Regions from separate parts of the Photobacterium sp. NCIMB 13483 genome, predicted to be linked through region 1. Evidence: predicted binding sites of a transcription regulator. Region 1 holds the regulator's gene; each other region holds the start of a gene.
The links. The regulator PurR, encoded in region 1, represses purine synthesis genes. The targets are predictions, from matches to a motif close to TNANGNAAACGTTTNCNTNA.
Positions count from the first base shown of each region.

Region 2: a site for PurR is predicted at 2,477-2,496, ahead of C9I86_RS14925 (NCS2 family permease). Genes of this name have one in related genera too.
Region 3: a site for PurR is predicted at 2,526-2,545, ahead of purM (phosphoribosylformylglycinamidine cyclo-ligase). Genes of this name have one in related genera too.
Region 4: a site for PurR is predicted at 2,031-2,050, ahead of purL (phosphoribosylformylglycinamidine synthase). Genes of this name have one in related genera too.

Region 1 is NZ_PYLV01000011.1:9,743-14,124, reverse strand. Features, by position in the region: gene C9I86_RS10440 (iron ABC transporter permease) at 1-970, shown strand, start outside; gene C9I86_RS10435 (heme ABC transporter ATP-binding protein) at 967-1,758, shown strand; gene purR (HTH-type transcriptional repressor PurR) at 2,138-3,142, shown strand; gene C9I86_RS10425 (TfoX/Sxy family DNA transformation protein) at 3,509-4,096, shown strand.
Region 2 is NZ_PYLV01000020.1:73,017-77,398, reverse strand. Features, by position in the region: gene C9I86_RS14935 (acyltransferase) at 1-114, shown strand, start outside; gene C9I86_RS14930 (hypothetical protein) at 419-598, opposite strand; gene C9I86_RS14925 (NCS2 family permease) at 1,056-2,414, opposite strand; gene C9I86_RS14920 (serine dehydratase subunit alpha family protein) at 2,905-4,209, shown strand.
Region 3 is NZ_PYLV01000029.1:15,136-19,517, reverse strand. Features, by position in the region: gene C9I86_RS17560 (DUF2066 domain-containing protein) at 1-161, opposite strand, end outside; gene C9I86_RS17555 (uracil-xanthine permease family protein) at 438-1,685, shown strand; gene upp (uracil phosphoribosyltransferase) at 1,779-2,405, opposite strand; gene purM (phosphoribosylformylglycinamidine cyclo-ligase) at 2,607-3,647, shown strand; gene purN (phosphoribosylglycinamide formyltransferase) at 3,652-4,293, shown strand; gene C9I86_RS17535 (class II glutamine amidotransferase) at 4,374-4,382, opposite strand, start outside.
Region 4 is NZ_PYLV01000009.1:71,153-75,534, forward strand. Features, by position in the region: gene purL (phosphoribosylformylglycinamidine synthase) at 1-1,862, opposite strand, end outside; gene mltF (membrane-bound lytic murein transglycosylase MltF) at 2,253-3,719, shown strand; gene C9I86_RS20175 (hypothetical protein) at 3,973-4,140, shown strand; gene tadA (tRNA adenosine(34) deaminase TadA) at 4,206-4,382, opposite strand, start outside.

The DNA.
Region 1 (4,382 bases):
ATTAAGCTCAATTGCGATTGGACCGATGGATATCAGTTATAAAGATAGTTTTATAGCGTTATTACCTGGAGACCATCAGCTTGCCGCTCATATTAATCTCGTGATCCATCAAATACGTCTACCACGAACATTATTGTGTATTGCTATCGGGGCAATACTGGCTATTTGCGGTGCTGTTCTACAGGGTTTATTTCGTAACCCCCTCGCAGACCCAGGTATTATTGGTATTTCAGGAGGAGCAGGCCTAGGCGCGGCGTTTGCGATCATTTTGTTTACCCCGTTAATGACGCAATATCCATTATTAATGAACATTGGCGCTGTGCCCTTCTTCGCTTTTTTGGGTGGCGCGCTGAGCACATATTTGGTGTATCACCTTGGCACCGATAAAAACGGTACATCTGTCGTGGTAATGCTATTAGCAGGTGTCGCAATTGGTGCTATTTCTGGTGCTGGTTTGGGGCTACTTAACTATATTGCCGATGATCAAGCGCTACGTGATTTTTCATTATGGTCAATGGGATCACTTGCAGGGGCGACTTGGTCAAGTATCTGTCTTGCCTTTGTGAGCCTCATTGTTATCTATTATTATTGTTATCGCCAAGCTAATGCATTGAACGCCTTTTTATTAGGAGAAGCTGAAGCTCGTCATATGGGTGTTAATGTTCAACATCTAAAGCGCAGTTTAATTATTGTATGTGCTGCTGGTGTGGGGATTACCGTTGCTATTACAGGTCCTATTGGCTTTATTGGTCTGGTGATCCCCCATTTAGGGCGCATGATTTCAGGCCCTAATCATAAAACATTATTGCCAATCTCAGCTATTCTAGGTGCTTTAATTTTACTTGTCGCAGATATGATCGCGCGTAGTGCTTTTGCACCACAAGAACTCCCCGTTGGTATTATTACCGCTATTTTAGGCGCTCCATTCTTCATTTATCTATTGAATAAACAAAAAGGCAGAATCGCATGACGGTAACCTCTGCACGCCCAACTGTCATTTCGGCACGTGATTTGCAATTAACATTGGCAGGAAAAGTATTATTAGATGACTTTAATATTGATATAAAAGCGGGTGAAATAACGGCGCTACTTGGGCCTAATGGCGCAGGAAAAAGCACGTTACTTAAAATACTCTGCGGTGAAATAACACCTGAAAGTGGGCAGGTTACATTTTTTAATCGCGATATTGAAGATTGGCAACGATCTGAACTGGCGTGTCATTTAGGTATTTTACCGCAACACAGTTCGCTGTCTTTCGCCTTTACCTGTAAAGAAGTGGTTGAACTTGGCACTATGCCGCTATGTTTGTCACGCCAAGAAATTGACGATATCACCCTCACAACCATGCGTAATACTGATGTTCTTCATCTTGCACCACGCTTATATCCCACGTTATCAGGGGGTGAAAAACAACGAATCCATTTCGCACGCGTGCTAACACAACTCAGTCAAGCTGATGATAAATGTATTCTAATGTTAGATGAGCCAACATCTGCCTTAGATCTCGCCCACCAGCATAAAACGCTACAAATGGCACAAACCATGGCAGCAAAAGGTGCCGCGGTTATCATCGTATTACATGACCTCAACTTAGCTGCGCAATATGCTCAACGTATGGTCATTATTCAACACGGTAAGATTCAAGCCGATGGATCACCATGGCAAGCATTACAGCCTGAAATAATTAACAATGTCTACGGTTGGAACATTTCCGTACATCCCCACCCTGTTCATGGTTATCCTTATCTACTATCCTAGTATTAAAGTTCATCGTCTTTTTGATTATCTCTTGTAAATTTCAGTAAAATTACTGAAATTTACGATTTTTTGTTGATAGTTATCAAATAATTTACTCCCAGACAATTGAAACGTTGCACTACGCGTAACACTCAGTAAAATGTGAACGCAAGCGATTACACTTGAAAAATATGCAATAATTATAAAGCCGCGAATAAATGCGGCTTTTAGTGTTAATACTATTTAAGTATGCAGTAGACACATTATTGGTGCCAAATTGAATAATTAACGAGAGACTTTACCGAAAAACATTGAATTATATTCATCTCAGTAATTACTCAATTTGGTACCTCACGATTAGCTAGAAACATCTCTAGCACCCATTATTAGAAGAATAAATATGGCAACCATTAAAGATGTTGCACGTATGGCTGGCGTTTCAACTACAACAGTTTCACACGTGATCAATAAAACGCGCTTTGTCGCAGAAGCAACACAGAAAAAAGTACTTGCTGCTGTTGAAGAGCTTAACTACGCACCAAGTGCTGTTGCGCGTAGCCTAAAATGTAATACAACCCGTACAATTGGCATGCTAGTCACTAAGTCAACCAACCCTTTTTTTGCTGAGGTTGTACATGGTGTTGAAGAGTATTGCTACCGTGAAGGTTACACGCTCATTTTATGTAACACTGAAGGTAACCTTTCTAAGCAATATGATTACTTGCGCATGCTTGCAGAAAAGCGTGTCGATGGCTTATTGGTAATGTGTTCTGATCTTGATCAGAAATTACTGGATCTACTTGAGCGTCAAAAAGACCTACCAATGGTAGTGATGGATTGGGGTCCAGAAAGCCCACATACTGATAAAATTCAGGATAATGCTGAGCAAGGTGGCTACATTGCGACTAAGTATTTTATCGATCATGGTCATAGCCGTATCGGTTGTTTATCAGGCCACAACGATAAATCAACGTGTCGTGAACGCCTAAAAGGCTTTAATAAAGCAATGGCAGAAGCAAACTTAGCGGTTAACGAAAACTGGATTCTTGAAGGTGACTTTGAGTGTGATTCAGCCGTTGAAGCTGCTGAGAAGTATATTGCAATGACAGATCGCCCAACCGCCATTTTCTGTTTCAATGATATTATGGCAATGGCACTGATCAGTACTTTTGAACAAGCAGGGTTACGCGTTCCTGGTGATATTTCAATTATTGGCTACGACAATATTGATCTTGCGCCTTACTTCGCGCCACCATTAACAACTATCCATCAGCCAAAGCGTCGTTTAGGTAAAACCGCCATTAAGATTTTAATGGAACGCATGAAGAACAAAGATCATGAACCTCAAATCTTTGAAATGACGCCAGCCATCGTTGAGCGCAAGTCAGTAAAGGATTTACGCTAACACGCCCCCTTTTGATTGAGCCAATATTTTTATTGGCTTTTTTATAGCTAATGAATTTCGCTCGATGATCCTACAAAAAATATCTTATTCTCAAAAACATGAACAAACTCACAGATTCATCAGCTTTAATTAATATTAAAACTTACCTTTTTAAAAGATCGAATATAATAGGTCTTGTAAATACATATAATAGTAAGCAAAAGACTTACAAATTATAAATAATACTTCTATATTGATAATATTATTTATAAAGTGATACATGGATGATTTAGAGTAGGAAAATTCTCTCGTAAATAACTTTAATAATAAGTCAATTTACGACTACTTTAATGTTAGGTGACACTCATTTATTCACCGAGTAGAAGTATGGATAAACCAATATTAAAAAACTCATTAAAATTATTAGACCATTTAGGTAATGTTAAATCGCGTTCTATGTTTGGTGGCTTTGGTATTTTCGCAGGCGAAGCAATGTTCGCACTTGTGGTTAATAATAAACTTCACCTAAGAGCAAACGCTAAAACTGAAGAGGAGTTTCAACAAGCGGGATTAGAACCGTACATCTATAAGAAACGTGGGTTTCCTGTAATAACTAAACATTACGCAATTCTTGATGAATGGTGGGAAGAACCTGAAAAAATAATAGAGCAAGCTAAATATTCTCTTGAAGCAGCACTTGCTGATAAAAAAGCAAAAGAATGTTGCGCGCCAGCTAGGATAAAAGATTTACCTAACTTACGCCTATCAAATGAAAGAATGCTCAAAAAAGCAGGTATTCAAACTATTGATCAACTATACGATCTTGGTGCACTCAACGCCTATAAGGCATTACAAAAAACACAAGAGGCATCATTAAGTTTAGAATTATTATGGGCTCTAGAAGGTGCTATACATGGCCAACATTGGTCTGTAATACCAGAAAGTAGACGTAACGAACTGCTCGCAAAACTATAATAAATATATTCGTCAACTGGCTAAGTGACGCTTAAGAATAAAGAGGCTCAGTGCCTCTTTAATTTATTTTATTCGATATCTGCATATAATCTTTCCAAACTATCCTTACTTGAACCTGCACTTCCTCTGAACACATCTTACTGTGTACATTAATTATACAGCACAATTAAAAATACACATTCCATGAAAAAATAGTTATCCAAGATCCTGTTTATTCTTTATATCGAAAATCATAGATACATCCTTCATAAAAACGTATTTTTAACGTTCTTGAACGAATATTTAT
Region 2 (4,382 bases), on a different contig from region 1:
ACAGCATTAGTCGTTGGTAGCGCCATTGCTGGTTTCTTATGCTATAAATTTATAGAAATGCCAATTGACCGCTTCTTAAAAACAAAGATCAAAAATAAACCAGTTACTGCATAACAAAGTAAGTCATACCATCACAGGGGCGTTTTCTACGCCCCTTTTTACTTTTTTGAATCAAAGATAATTATCTTATGCCTGCTTTGTTTATAGAATGGATGAATTTTTTAGGAAGTTTACTCACCTTCATTCACAATTTACTTGAGCTCTTTCGGTGATTTCTCGTCAATATCAGCAATAAATCATAACCAATTGATTAATATTAAATTTACATTGTAAATAAGCATAAATTAAAGTTAAAAAAATGGCGTTTCTATTAAGTTAATAGAAACGCCATTTCTAAATTTCACTACCATATTGGTATTTATGCAAACTTCATTTCTCCATTACTATCAAGATAAAGTGCCGCTTTTTCTTGGCCAATCAATTGTGCAGCATAAGACGGTGTAACAGCGCGTAACTCACCTTTCGTTGATAAAAAAGTTCCTTCCCATGCTTGATCACGGTATGTACCTGATTCTAAAATTTCAATAACAACTTTCATGGTTAACCTCAACGTTTAATAAAAATAAAATAATGACCAAACCCTAAGGCAACTCATCTTTTTTAAATCTACCAGCATTAAATTAATTGTCATCCCATGTAAATTGCAACGTTAGATACACAAATAGAGAGCATGAAAAACCATTCTTCGTTAATTACCTTCTAAAGTGCGTTAGCGTTTCTTTTTATGCTTAGTCACCAACAACAAAATAGCAATAACATATTGAATTTAAATAATATATATTTAAATTCGCATTATAAATACGATCCGATATTATTTAAACTCAGCATTGATAACCTATCAATGTACTGAGCAACAATGATAACCACAGATCATGTAAAGCAAGTTTTCATTTTTGATCAATACAACAGACCAAAATTGGAAGTTAGCTATTTTATTCAATAAAAAAACCCGCGTTTAGTACGCGGGTTAATGATAACAATATAATTTTATTCGCTTAAATAGCCCAACCGCCAGCGTAGAACACCACTAATGCGATTGCGATAATAACCGTACCAATATTTAATCGTTTAAAATCACCAGACACAACGCGACCAATAACCAAACTCACAAAACCAAGCATAATACCTGTAACAATATTGCCTGTTAGCACAATAAAGACGGCACATAACAACCCAGATAACGCATCAACAGAGTCGTTCATATCTAGCTTGCTCACATTACTTAGCATCAATAAGCCTACATACATTAAAGCTGGCGCAGTTGCGTAAGCGGGAACTAAATAGCTTAAAGGCGCTAAAAACAGCATGAGAACAAACAAGAGTCCAACCGTTGTTGCCGTTAGACCTGTTTTACCACCGGCAGCAGTACCCGCAGCAGATTCAATATAAACCGCTGCTGGAGAGCCTCCAACAAAACCAGCAAAAATACTACTTACTGAATCGGCAGTTAACGCTTTACCGCCACTAATGATATTGCCACGTTCATTCAATAAATTAGCTTGGCCTGCCACCGCTCGAATCGTACCTGTCGCATCAAAAATAGCCGTCATCACTAACGCAAGCACTGTCGGTAAGATCACGGGGTTAAGCGCACCCATAATATCTAAGGAACCAACTAAAGAGCCTTCACCACCAAATGTAGGCAGTGCAAACAAGCCATGGTATTTCACATTAGGATCGAAAATGAGACCAAAAACTGAAATAGCAATAATGACGAGCAAAATACCGCCAGGTACTCGACGTTTTTCAAGACCTATAATTGCAGCCAACCCTACCAATGACATAATCACAGGCAATGACATAAAATGGCCAAAAGCCACCGGTAAGCCTGCTTGTGGATTCTTGATAACCAAACCCACACCATTAGCGGCAATCAATAATAAAAATAGTCCAATACCAATACCTGTACCATGTGCAATTCCTGTCGGCATATTTCTCATGATCCAACCGCGAACACCCGTCACAGTGATCAGCGTAAATAGAACCCCCATTAAAAATACAGCACCAAGAGCAACAGGAATGCTGACCCCTTGTCCAAGTACTAAGCTAAAAGCAGTAAAGGCAGTAAGCGATATCGCACAACCAATGGCCATTGGTAATCTCGCCCACAATCCCATCAGTAATGAACCAAAAGCTGCAACTAAGCAGGTTGCAATAAAAACAGCACTTTGATTAAAACCAGCCGCACCTAACATGCTTGGTACAACAATGACTGAATATACCATTGCTAAAAAGGTCGTTAACCCAGCGATAATTTCTTGTTTAACACTGCTACCACGCTCAGATATTTGAAAATAACGATCTAAGCCGTGCGCTGGTAAACTTTGGGTATTGGATCTATTGTCAGCAGACATGATGTCTTCCTATAATTTTCTAGTTTCAAACCGTCATCACTGGCCATAATTTATTACTGCGCCAACGCAAACGTTTACGTTTTCAAAAAAAAGAAAAGGCTGAAGTGATTATCTTCAACCTTTATATGATCTCTACCTGAGGATGATACCTAAAAAGTAACCTCTACCGCCACTAGAAACTACTTTTTTTGCCTATTTAAAATAACAGACTTACAGTTATCATAAAAATCCCTTATCGCCTTAATGAAAAATACTACCAAAAAAACCGTGATCTACGCATCATATATTCCACCATCAATCTAATTAATAGTAATTAATTCTATTTAACCCTGCTATAAGTAATGATTATACAATTTTTTTCTTTACAACTAGACGTATACTCAGCAGCACGAACAAAAAAAGACTATTAGCTGATTATTGACTCTGCAAATATCTCAATTTGCTTTATCCATAATTTTTGACTCTTTATATAGAGCGTTAGGTGATTGCAATGAAACATACACTTTGGCCTGCATTTATTGATGTTGTAAAACGCGATGTTGTACCAGCTCTTGGCTGTACTGAACCCGTATCCGTTGCATTAGCAGCAGCAATTGCCGTAAACAAACTTAATATTAATCATCAACAAATTACCGGAATTGAAGCGTTCGTATCGGCTAATTTAATGAAAAATGGTATGGGTGTAACTGTACCTGGTACTGGAATGGTCGGGCTAGAAATCGCCGCAGCGACGGGTGCTATTGCAGGCGACAGTCAGGCGCAATTAGAAGTTCTCAAAAACCTTACTCCTGAAGATGTTGCTATTGCAAAAGCGATGCTTGATAAGAAATTAGTAACCGTTAGTGTTGCGGATGTCAGTAATATTCTGTATTCCAAAGTCACCGTCTTTAGTGGCGATCGCTCTGCAAGCGTCATCATTGCAGATACTCACACTCACATACTTGCAATAGAAGAAGATGGAATAACAACTTACATTGCTGATCCAAAAAATACGACTCACTTGGCCAAAGAAAAAGTTAATACCAATCCTTTCACTGATGCTTGTGCTCAAGATATTTTTGACTTCGCAACACAAGCACCATTAGCAGATATTAGCTTTATTGAGCAAGCTTACCAGCTCAACAATGCACTTTCGATTGAAGGCTTAGCGGGTAACTATGGCCTTCAAGTGGGCGCAACTTTTCAGCGTAATATTGATCGAGGCTTGCTATCAGCAGGGCTATTAACAGACGTATTACTACGTACTGCAGCAGCTTCTGATGCTCGAATGGGTGGCGCCATGAAACCAGCGATGAGTAATTCTGGTTCAGGCAATCAAGGTATTGCTGCGACTATGCCGGTGGTAGTCGTCGCTGAATTTATCAAGGCGACTAACGAACAATTAATTCGTGCTTTAATGCTGTCACACTTAATGGCAATTTATATTAAAAGCCATCAAAACAAATTATCTGCCTTATGTGGTGCAACAACGGCTTCAATGGGCGCAGTTGCTGGAATGACATGGTTGCTTGGCGGTAATATTCAGCAAATCAGCGCTGCAATCAATAGTATGATTGGCGATATTGCTGGCATGATCTGTGATGGTGCAAAAACCAGTTGTGCAATGAAAGTATCATCATCCGCAGGCTCTGCCATAAAATCTGCATTAATGGCACTTGATGGTTTTAGTGTTACAGGAAATGAAGGCATTGTTACAAACAATGTTGATAGTACTATTCGCAATCTTTCAGCATTAGCAAATGGTTCGATGACACAAACAGATGTTCAAATCCTTGATATCATGATTAATAAATAACCACACATTCAGCTAACTTGTGGATAAATCCTCTAGATATACATATAAAGCTAGATAACTCAGTTGCTTTTTTATCATTATCTAGAGGACTATATTGTCTTATTTCTTCGTTCATAAGCAAAAAACAGTAAAAACAGCATTTCCCCTTCCTTTAATATTCTATTTGACTATAA
Region 3 (4,382 bases), on a different contig from region 1:
ACATTCGCTAATCCTTGTTCGCGAGCAGCTTGATCTGCTTGTTGATCATTCCCAATCAAAGTAACTTGGGTTTGATAAAGATCATTCACCGTCGCAGCTTGTACTGGCAAAGCCAATACGGCTAAAAATAATAATGCAAATCGCAACATAGTAAGACTCATGGTTAACTCAAAAAAATAGACCTATTAAAGCAGACAACAGGTTTCACCATTGGTGCCGTATCATAGCGCAGAGTGTGAATAATTCACTCGACAAATTCGAGAATATGATTCTATAACTCACATTTTAAACTGCCTAATAACTCTTCCCATGCAAAGAAAACGCCATTCGTTCTAAATTCACACAATCATGAGCATTTTTTATCTTTCATTCATCTAGGTTATCGTTTGCTTCCATGCTAGGATCACGCGATTTTTTTTTACTCAGAGATGAATATCATGATGCAGGTTCTTCAAGGTGCGCAAATGTTATTTGTAGCATTTGGAGCATTAGTTCTGGTTCCGTTATTAACTGGACTTGATCCTAATGTTGCCTTATTTGGCGCAGGTGCTGGCACACTATTATTTCAGATCGTCACTAAACGTTCTGTTCCCATTTTTTTAGCCTCATCTTTCGCCTTTATTGCTCCAATGATGTATGGCATTCAAACATGGGGTGTTGCAAGCACTATGGGCGGATTAATGATGGCAGGTGTCGTGTATGTCATTATGGGATGCATTATTAAAATTAGAGGGGTCGGCTTTATACACCGTCTATTACCTCCCGTTGTTGTGGGCCCGGTCATCATGGTAATTGGTCTAGGCTTAGCTCCTGCTGCTGTCAATATGGCGGTAGGTAAAACGGGTGGCGGTGACGTACAGCTTGTCGCTCATGATGTTGCATTATGGATTTCTGCTATTTCTCTGATTGTAACAATCAGTTTAAGTGTGTTTGCTAAAGGGATTTTAAAATTAGTACCAATTGTCGGAGGTATCACAGCCGGTTACATTACCAGCCTTGGCTTTGGCGTTGTTGATTTCACACCAGTTATTCAAGCAAGTTGGCTGGCAATGCCAAATTTCACTTTTCCAGAATTTAATCTTAATGCCGTACTATTTATGATTCCCGTAGCGATTGCACCGGCGGTAGAACATGTCGGTGATATGCTCGCAATATCCAACGTAACCGGTAAAGATTATCTTAAAAAGCCCGGGCTTCACCGTACAATGGCTGGTGATGGTATAGCAACGATTGCAGCATCATTAATGGGCGCACCACCAAACACAACCTATTCAGAAGTGACTGGTGCCGTTATGTTAACCAAAGCCTTTAATCCTGTGATTATGACATGGGCAGCGGTTACGGCCATTGTATTAGCGTTTGTCGGAAAACTGGGCGCTATATTGCAAACAATTCCAGTGCCTGTGATGGGCGGTATTATGATTTTATTATTTGGCTCAATCGCAACGGTTGGTCTTAATACTTTAATTACTCATCAAGTTAATCTTCATAAACCAAGAAACTTAGTTATTGTTGCAGTAACACTTGTATTTGGTATTGGTGGCATGGCATTTGGTATTGGTGAATTTAGTCTTCAAGGCATTAGCCTTTGTGGCATAGTCGCTATTTTATTAAACCTGATTTTACCGCATGATTTAGGTGAAGATGCAACCAGTATGCAAGTGGAAGATACTGAACATCTGTAATGACTGTCGTTATTATTTATAATTTATTACCCTAAATAAAAAACCGGACATATCAGTCCGGTTTTTTTATATCAGCGATAATCAATACTAAAATTATTTAGTACCAAAGATTTTATCACCAGCATCGCCAAGACCAGGAACAATATATCCCTTGTCATTTAGCTTCTCATCAATAGCCGCAGTGTATAGCTCTACATCTGGGTGTGCTTTTTCTAGTGCTGCAATACCTTCAGGTGCCGCAACAAGTACCAATACCTTAAATTGAGTACAACCATGTTCTTTTAATAGATCAAGCGTTGCAATCATTGAACCGCCAGTTGCTAGCATTGGATCAACAACAAGTGCAATACGCTCATCAATGTTTGAGGCTAATTTATTAAAGTAAGGTACAGGCTCTAGTGTTTCTTCATCACGGTAGATACCAACAACACTAATACGTGCACTTGGCATATGCTCTAATACACCGTCCATCATGCCTAAACCCGCACGAAGAATTGGCACTACAGTCACTTTTTTACCTTTTAGTTGATCGATTTCTACTGGGCCATTCCAGCCTTCAATCATCACTTTTTCTGTTTCGAAGTCTGAAGTCGCTTCATACGTTAGTAGGCTGCCAACTTCGGTGGCCAATTCACGAAAACGCTTAGTGCTAATATCACCTTCACGCATAAGACCAATCTTATGTTTAACCAGTGGGTGTTTCACCTCAACGACTTTCATCTCGACTCCTGGGAACTAAATTATAAAAAAATAAAAAAATCGCAGCATTATATACCAAGCCAATCGATTGCCGATAGTCTCAAATGCGTAATTGATTAAAATTTAATTGCTACAACAATTTGACGCAAACGTTTGCTCTACTATGAGGACTGCTGGTATTATACGCTGGTTTTTTACTTTAATACGTTTGAGGGATCATCTGTGAGCAACAAAAACTCTTCTCTTAGTTACAAAGATGCTGGTGTTGATATTGATGCTGGTAATGCGTTAGTTGACCGTATTAAAGGCGTAGTTAAACGTACTCATCGCCCTGAAGTTATGGGTGGTATTGGCGGTTTTGGTGCTTTATGTTCCCTACCTACAAAGTACAAAGAGCCTGTTTTAGTGTCTGGTACTGATGGCGTCGGTACTAAACTTCGCCTTGCTATGGATCTAAAACAGCACGATACCATTGGTATTGATTTAGTCGCTATGTGTGTTAACGATCTGATTGTACAAGGCGCTGAGCCTCTATTTTTTCTAGATTATTACGCTACCGGTAAACTTGATATTGATACAGCTGCAAGTGTTGTTACCGGTATTGGTGAAGGCTGTATTCAATCAGGCTGTGCACTTATTGGTGGTGAAACGGCTGAAATGCCTGGCATGTATCACGGTGAAGATTACGACGTTGCCGGCTTTTGTGTGGGTGTCGTTGAAAAAGCAGACATTATTGACGGCTCTAAAGTTAGTGCAGGTGATGCCCTAATTGCTGTTGGCTCTAGCGGTCCACACTCAAACGGTTATTCATTAGTACGTAAGATTCTAGAAGTATCTCAAGCAGATCTTAATCAAGAACTTGACGGTAAAACACTGTCTGAGCACTTATTAACTCCAACTAAAATTTATGTAAAATCAGCATTAAAGATGATTGAAAATTGCGATATCCACGCTATTTCTCATATCACTGGTGGTGGTTTCTGGGAAAATATTCCTCGTGTATTACCACAGGGAACCAAAGCCGTTATTGATGGTAATAGCTGGCAGTGGCCGGCGATTTTTAACTGGCTACAACAAGCAGGCAATGTCGATACCTATGAAATGTATCGTACCTTCAACTGTGGTGTCGGTTTAGTGATTGCATTACCACAAGCACAAGCTGCACTTGCTATTGAAATTTTACAGGCAGAAGGCGAAAACGCATGGTTGCTTGGTAACATTGCTACGGCTGCCGCGGGTGAAGAGCAAGTAGAGATTAACTAAAGCTATGCATAATATCGTTGTCTTAATCTCAGGAAATGGCAGTAATTTACAAGCGATAATTGATAATTGCGCTAATGGCGTCATCAAAAATAGCCGTATTGCTGCTGTGATCTCAAATAAAGCCGATGCTTATGGCCTTAAGCGAGCCCAATTTGCCAACATAGAAACTGCTTCTATCGCGGCAACGGATTACGCCAACCGCCAAGATTATGATCAAGCTTTAATTGAAAAAATTGATACTTATCAGCCTGATGTGATTGTGTTAGCCGGGTTTATGCGGATTTTATCTGCGAGTTTCGTCAACCACTATCAAGGAAGAATGCTTAATATTCATCCTTCCTTGTTACCTAAATATACGGGATTAAACACCCACCAGCGCGCCATAGATGCGGGGGATCGCGAACATGGCACCAGTGTCCATTTCGTTACCGAAGAGCTTGATGGTGGCCCCGTTATTTTACAGGCAAAAGTCCCCATTTTTACAACAGACAGTGTCGACGATGTTATTGAGCGTGTGCAACAACAAGAACATAATATCTATCCATTAGTTATTCAATGGCTGCTAACTCAGCGATTATTAATGCAAAATGGGGCCGCGGTGTTAGATGGTAATCAACTACCACCACAAGGTTACGCTGCACAATAATCATTATTTGATGCTCACAAAAAAGGCGATCTTATTAAGATCGCCTTTTTATTATTACTGATAAATCAGATCAATTGGGTTTAGCACGC
Region 4 (4,382 bases), on a different contig from region 1:
ACTGTCAGCGTTTGTGCATCACGGTGCATCTTCGGCGCTTTACCCAATAAAATATCCATTGGCATATCAATCGGGGTGTTATCAAAATGACTATCTTCAAGGCTTAAATGACGCTCAGCTGTGGCTTCACCTACCACCGCATAAGGGGCACGCTCACGCTGACAAATAGCATCAAACGTAGCCATATTTTCAGGCGCAATTGCTAATACATAACGCTCTTGTGATTCATTACACCAAATTTCAAGTGGACTCATGCCTGGTTCATCATTAGGCACATCACGTAATTGAAATTTACCACCACGCTCACCATCGTTAACTAATTCAGGTAAAGCGTTAGAAATACCACCTGCGCCAACATCGTGAATAAAAGCTATTGGGTTGTCATCGCCCATCTGCCAACAACCATCGATCACTTCCTGACAACGACGTTCCATTTCTGGGTTTTCACGCTGCACTGAAGCAAAATCTAAATCTTCTGCTGATTGTCCTGATGCCATTGATGACGCCGCACCACCACCAAGACCAATGTTCATGGCTGGGCCGCCAAGCACAATTAACTTGGCGCCAACAGGTATTTCTTTTTTCTGCACATGATCAGCACGAATATTACCCATGCCACCCGCAATCATAATTGGCTTATGATAGCCACGGATTTCTTCACCAGCGTGAGAAGTGACTTTTTCTTCGTAAGTACGGAAATAACCCAGTAGATTAGGACGACCAAATTCGTTATTAAATGCCGCGCCACCCAGTGGGCCTTCTAACATGATATCAAGTGCTGTCACGATACGATCTGGTTTACCAAAATCGGTTTCCCACGGCTGTTCAAAACCAGGCACACGCAAGTTTGATACAGTAAAACCAACTAAACCCGCTTTGGGTTTGCCGCCAATACCGGTTGCGCCCTCATCACGAATTTCACCGCCAGAGCCTGTTGCTGCACCCGGCCACGGTGAAATTGCTGTTGGGTGATTATGGGTTTCAACTTTCATCAAAATATGGGTATCTTCTTGATGATAAGTATATTGACGTGATTGTGGATCAGGGAAAAAACGCCCAACGTGAGACCCTTCCATAACCGCAGCATTGTCTTTATAAGCAGACAACACGTGCTCATGGTTATGCTCATAGGTGTTTTTGATCATTTTAAATAATGATTTTGGTTGATCGACACCATCAATCGTCCAATCGGCATTAAAGATCTTATGACGGCAATGCTCTGAGTTCGCCTGAGCAAACATCATTAATTCAATGTCATTGGGATTACGCTCAAGCTTGGTAAAATTTTCAACCAAGTAATCAATTTCATCTTCAGCCAATGCAAGGCCTAAGGTGAGATTCGCTTGCTCTAATGCTTGACGGCCACCCGTTAGAATATCAACACTTTTCACTGCTGCCGGTTGTGCTTGTATAAATAATGTGCCCGCGGCTTCAACATTATCGGTCACCACTTCCATCATCCGATCATGAAGTAGCGCTTTTAAGTCATCCAATTGTGCTGCAGTAAGTGGTAATGATGATTCAACATAATATGCTGTACCACGCTCAAGACGTTTAATCGTTGTTAAACCACAATTACGTGCAATATCGGTCGATTTTGAAGACCAAGGAGAAATCGTGCCAGGACGAGGAGTAACAAGTAGCAATAAACCTTTAGGCTCGTGCTCTGCAATCGTTGGACCGTATGTGAGTAGACGGGTAAGTTTAGCTTGTTCATCAGCGGTTAGCGTTGTCACCACATCAGCAAAATGGGCAAACTCAGCATAGATATGAGTAATTGGCAGATCTAACTCATGACAACGCTCAAGTAACTTATTAACGCGAAACTCAGACAAAGCGGGTGAACCACGCAAAATTTCCATGTGCAAAGGTCTCTCGATTAGCAGATTAAAAAAAGTGATATTGAGGTAAATTTCAAACCGTAGAAACTTATCTCAATAGCACCTAGTACAAGACTATTCACTGCTTAACTATCACAACGTTATTCACGAGTGCCTAGTATAAGGGAAAAAAATTTGTGACGTAACACCTGACGCAACCGTTTGCGTGTTTTTTTTTCAATCTTAATCAAAATATCAAAAAAACGCTATTCCATCTTATTTTTGGGTCATTTTTTAACCGTGAAATAGGATAATGTCCCTTAATCCATTCCGATCTCTAAATTATGATCATTAACTGAACAGTTCAACTTTGCGCAATTAACAGGGTTTGATATAAAGAACATTAATGTTCAGATTAGGTCCGCTTAGTTGATAAATATTCAGTTGTTCACTCTACTTCGTCGTTTTATAAGTCTGCTGTTACTTGCGATATTAACCAATGGCTGTCAATGGCAAGAGAACACGCCCACCAGCCTTGAGAAAATTCGAGAGAGTGGTGTGTTACGAGTAGGAACGTTAAATAATCAACTGTCTTATTATATCGGCGCAGAAGGTCCAACCGGGCTAGATTATGAACTGGCACAGACCTTTGCTAAAAAGCTCGGGGTTAAACTTGAGATCACAGCGATGTTTACCCTCTCTGAATTATTTCCCGCATTAGAACGCGGCGATATTGATATTATTGCCGCAGGACTTACAGTGACGCCCGATCGTCTTCAAGGCTATCATCCCGCACCAGCGTATTATTACGCTAGCCAAATCGTGGTGTATAAAAAAGGCCAACGTCGACCGCGTAATCTTGATGAATTAGCTCAAAATAATAAACGCTTAGCTGTTGTCAAAGGCTCAAGTCATGAACAAAAATTAAAGCTTATTCGTACCACTCACCCAACCTTGAAATGGCAATCAATTCCAGAATCAGACATTAACGATCTATTAATTAAAGTCGCGACAGGTGAACTTGATTATACCGTTGCCGATTCTGTTGACGTGGCGTTATTGCAACGTATTCATCCTGATATTGCTATCGCTCTTGAACTGACACAAGACGAGCCAGTAAGCTGGTTTGTAAAACAAAGTGGTAACGACAGTTTGTATGCATTAATGATTGAATTTTTTGGACAGATGAAGAAAAACGGCACCATGACGCTGCTGGAAGAGAAATATTTCGGTCATATCGATCAATTTGATTATGTTGATACTCGTGCTTTTTTACGCGCAGTTAATACCACCTTACCCCAGTGGGAAGCCTTATTTAAACAATATGCTAATGGCTTTGATTGGCGTTTATTAGCCGCGCTTTCTTATCAAGAATCACATTGGGATCCGCAGGCAATATCACCAACGGGTGTCCGTGGCATGATGATGCTCACCTTACCGACGGCAGAATCAGTAGGGGTCACTAACCGTTTAGATCCTGAACAAAGCATTCGTGGCGGCAGTGAGTACCTGCGAAAGATGATCGCCCGCGTCCCTGACAGTGTCGAAGAACATGAAAAAGTCTGGTTTGCACTCGCTTCTTATAATGTTGGCTTTGGACATTTAATGGACGCTCGTCGACTCACCAAAGCACAAGGAGGAAATCCTGATACTTGGGTCGATGTTAAGCAACGCTTACCATTATTAGGTCAACGTAAATATTATATTCAATCACGTTATGGTTATGCACGTGGCAATGAAGCACTGAATTATGTTGAAGGGATTCGACGTTACTACCAAAGTATTATTGGTTATGAACGGGCTCATAGTCGTCAATTTGAAAGTGATAATTTAAAAATTGTTGATGGCCTACAAACGATTACACCAACGCCATCACCACCATCGATCATCGTTGAGTAATCATGCACTCTTCTGAATCAGAGATAGTGATTTAATCGTATTTATCGACGTCGATTTAGAATAATCGACTCATTTTTTACACAATGAGAGTTTGATCAACGTTTGATGATGAACCTATAAAGATCACTATCAAAAGATGCATTGTTATGCATAATAAATACATTGTATCAACAATGACATTATTAACGGCGCCAGCGATATCTTATTTGCTGAAGAATGCTTTGACCGTTATGTCAACGCTATGGATGGAACCATGAAAGTTATCAAATTAAGATCTAAAACACCGCGCATTGCTAAACACCTCACAACCGCAGCAACACGTCGCAAACGTCTAAGTAGTAATATCCGTAAAAAAATTCTATGGCGTCAGCGCAGTTGTATTCTAACGGCAACAGCAGAACATAGCAGCCCAAGCTATTAGCTAATAAGCTTGGAATCATTTATCTAATAATAAATCACCACCAAGCTTATTCGATTTAACTGAACTCAATCATCATGTTGCTGTTGTCTTGCTAATAATTTAGCCGCTTTTTTCTCAGCGCGACGGCGCTTAAAAAAAGCTTGTAACTGCGCTCGGCATTCCGTTGCTAATACATCACCCTGAAATAGCACATGATGATTAACACCTTCATAACTAAGCAAATTCATAACACTGCCCGCCGC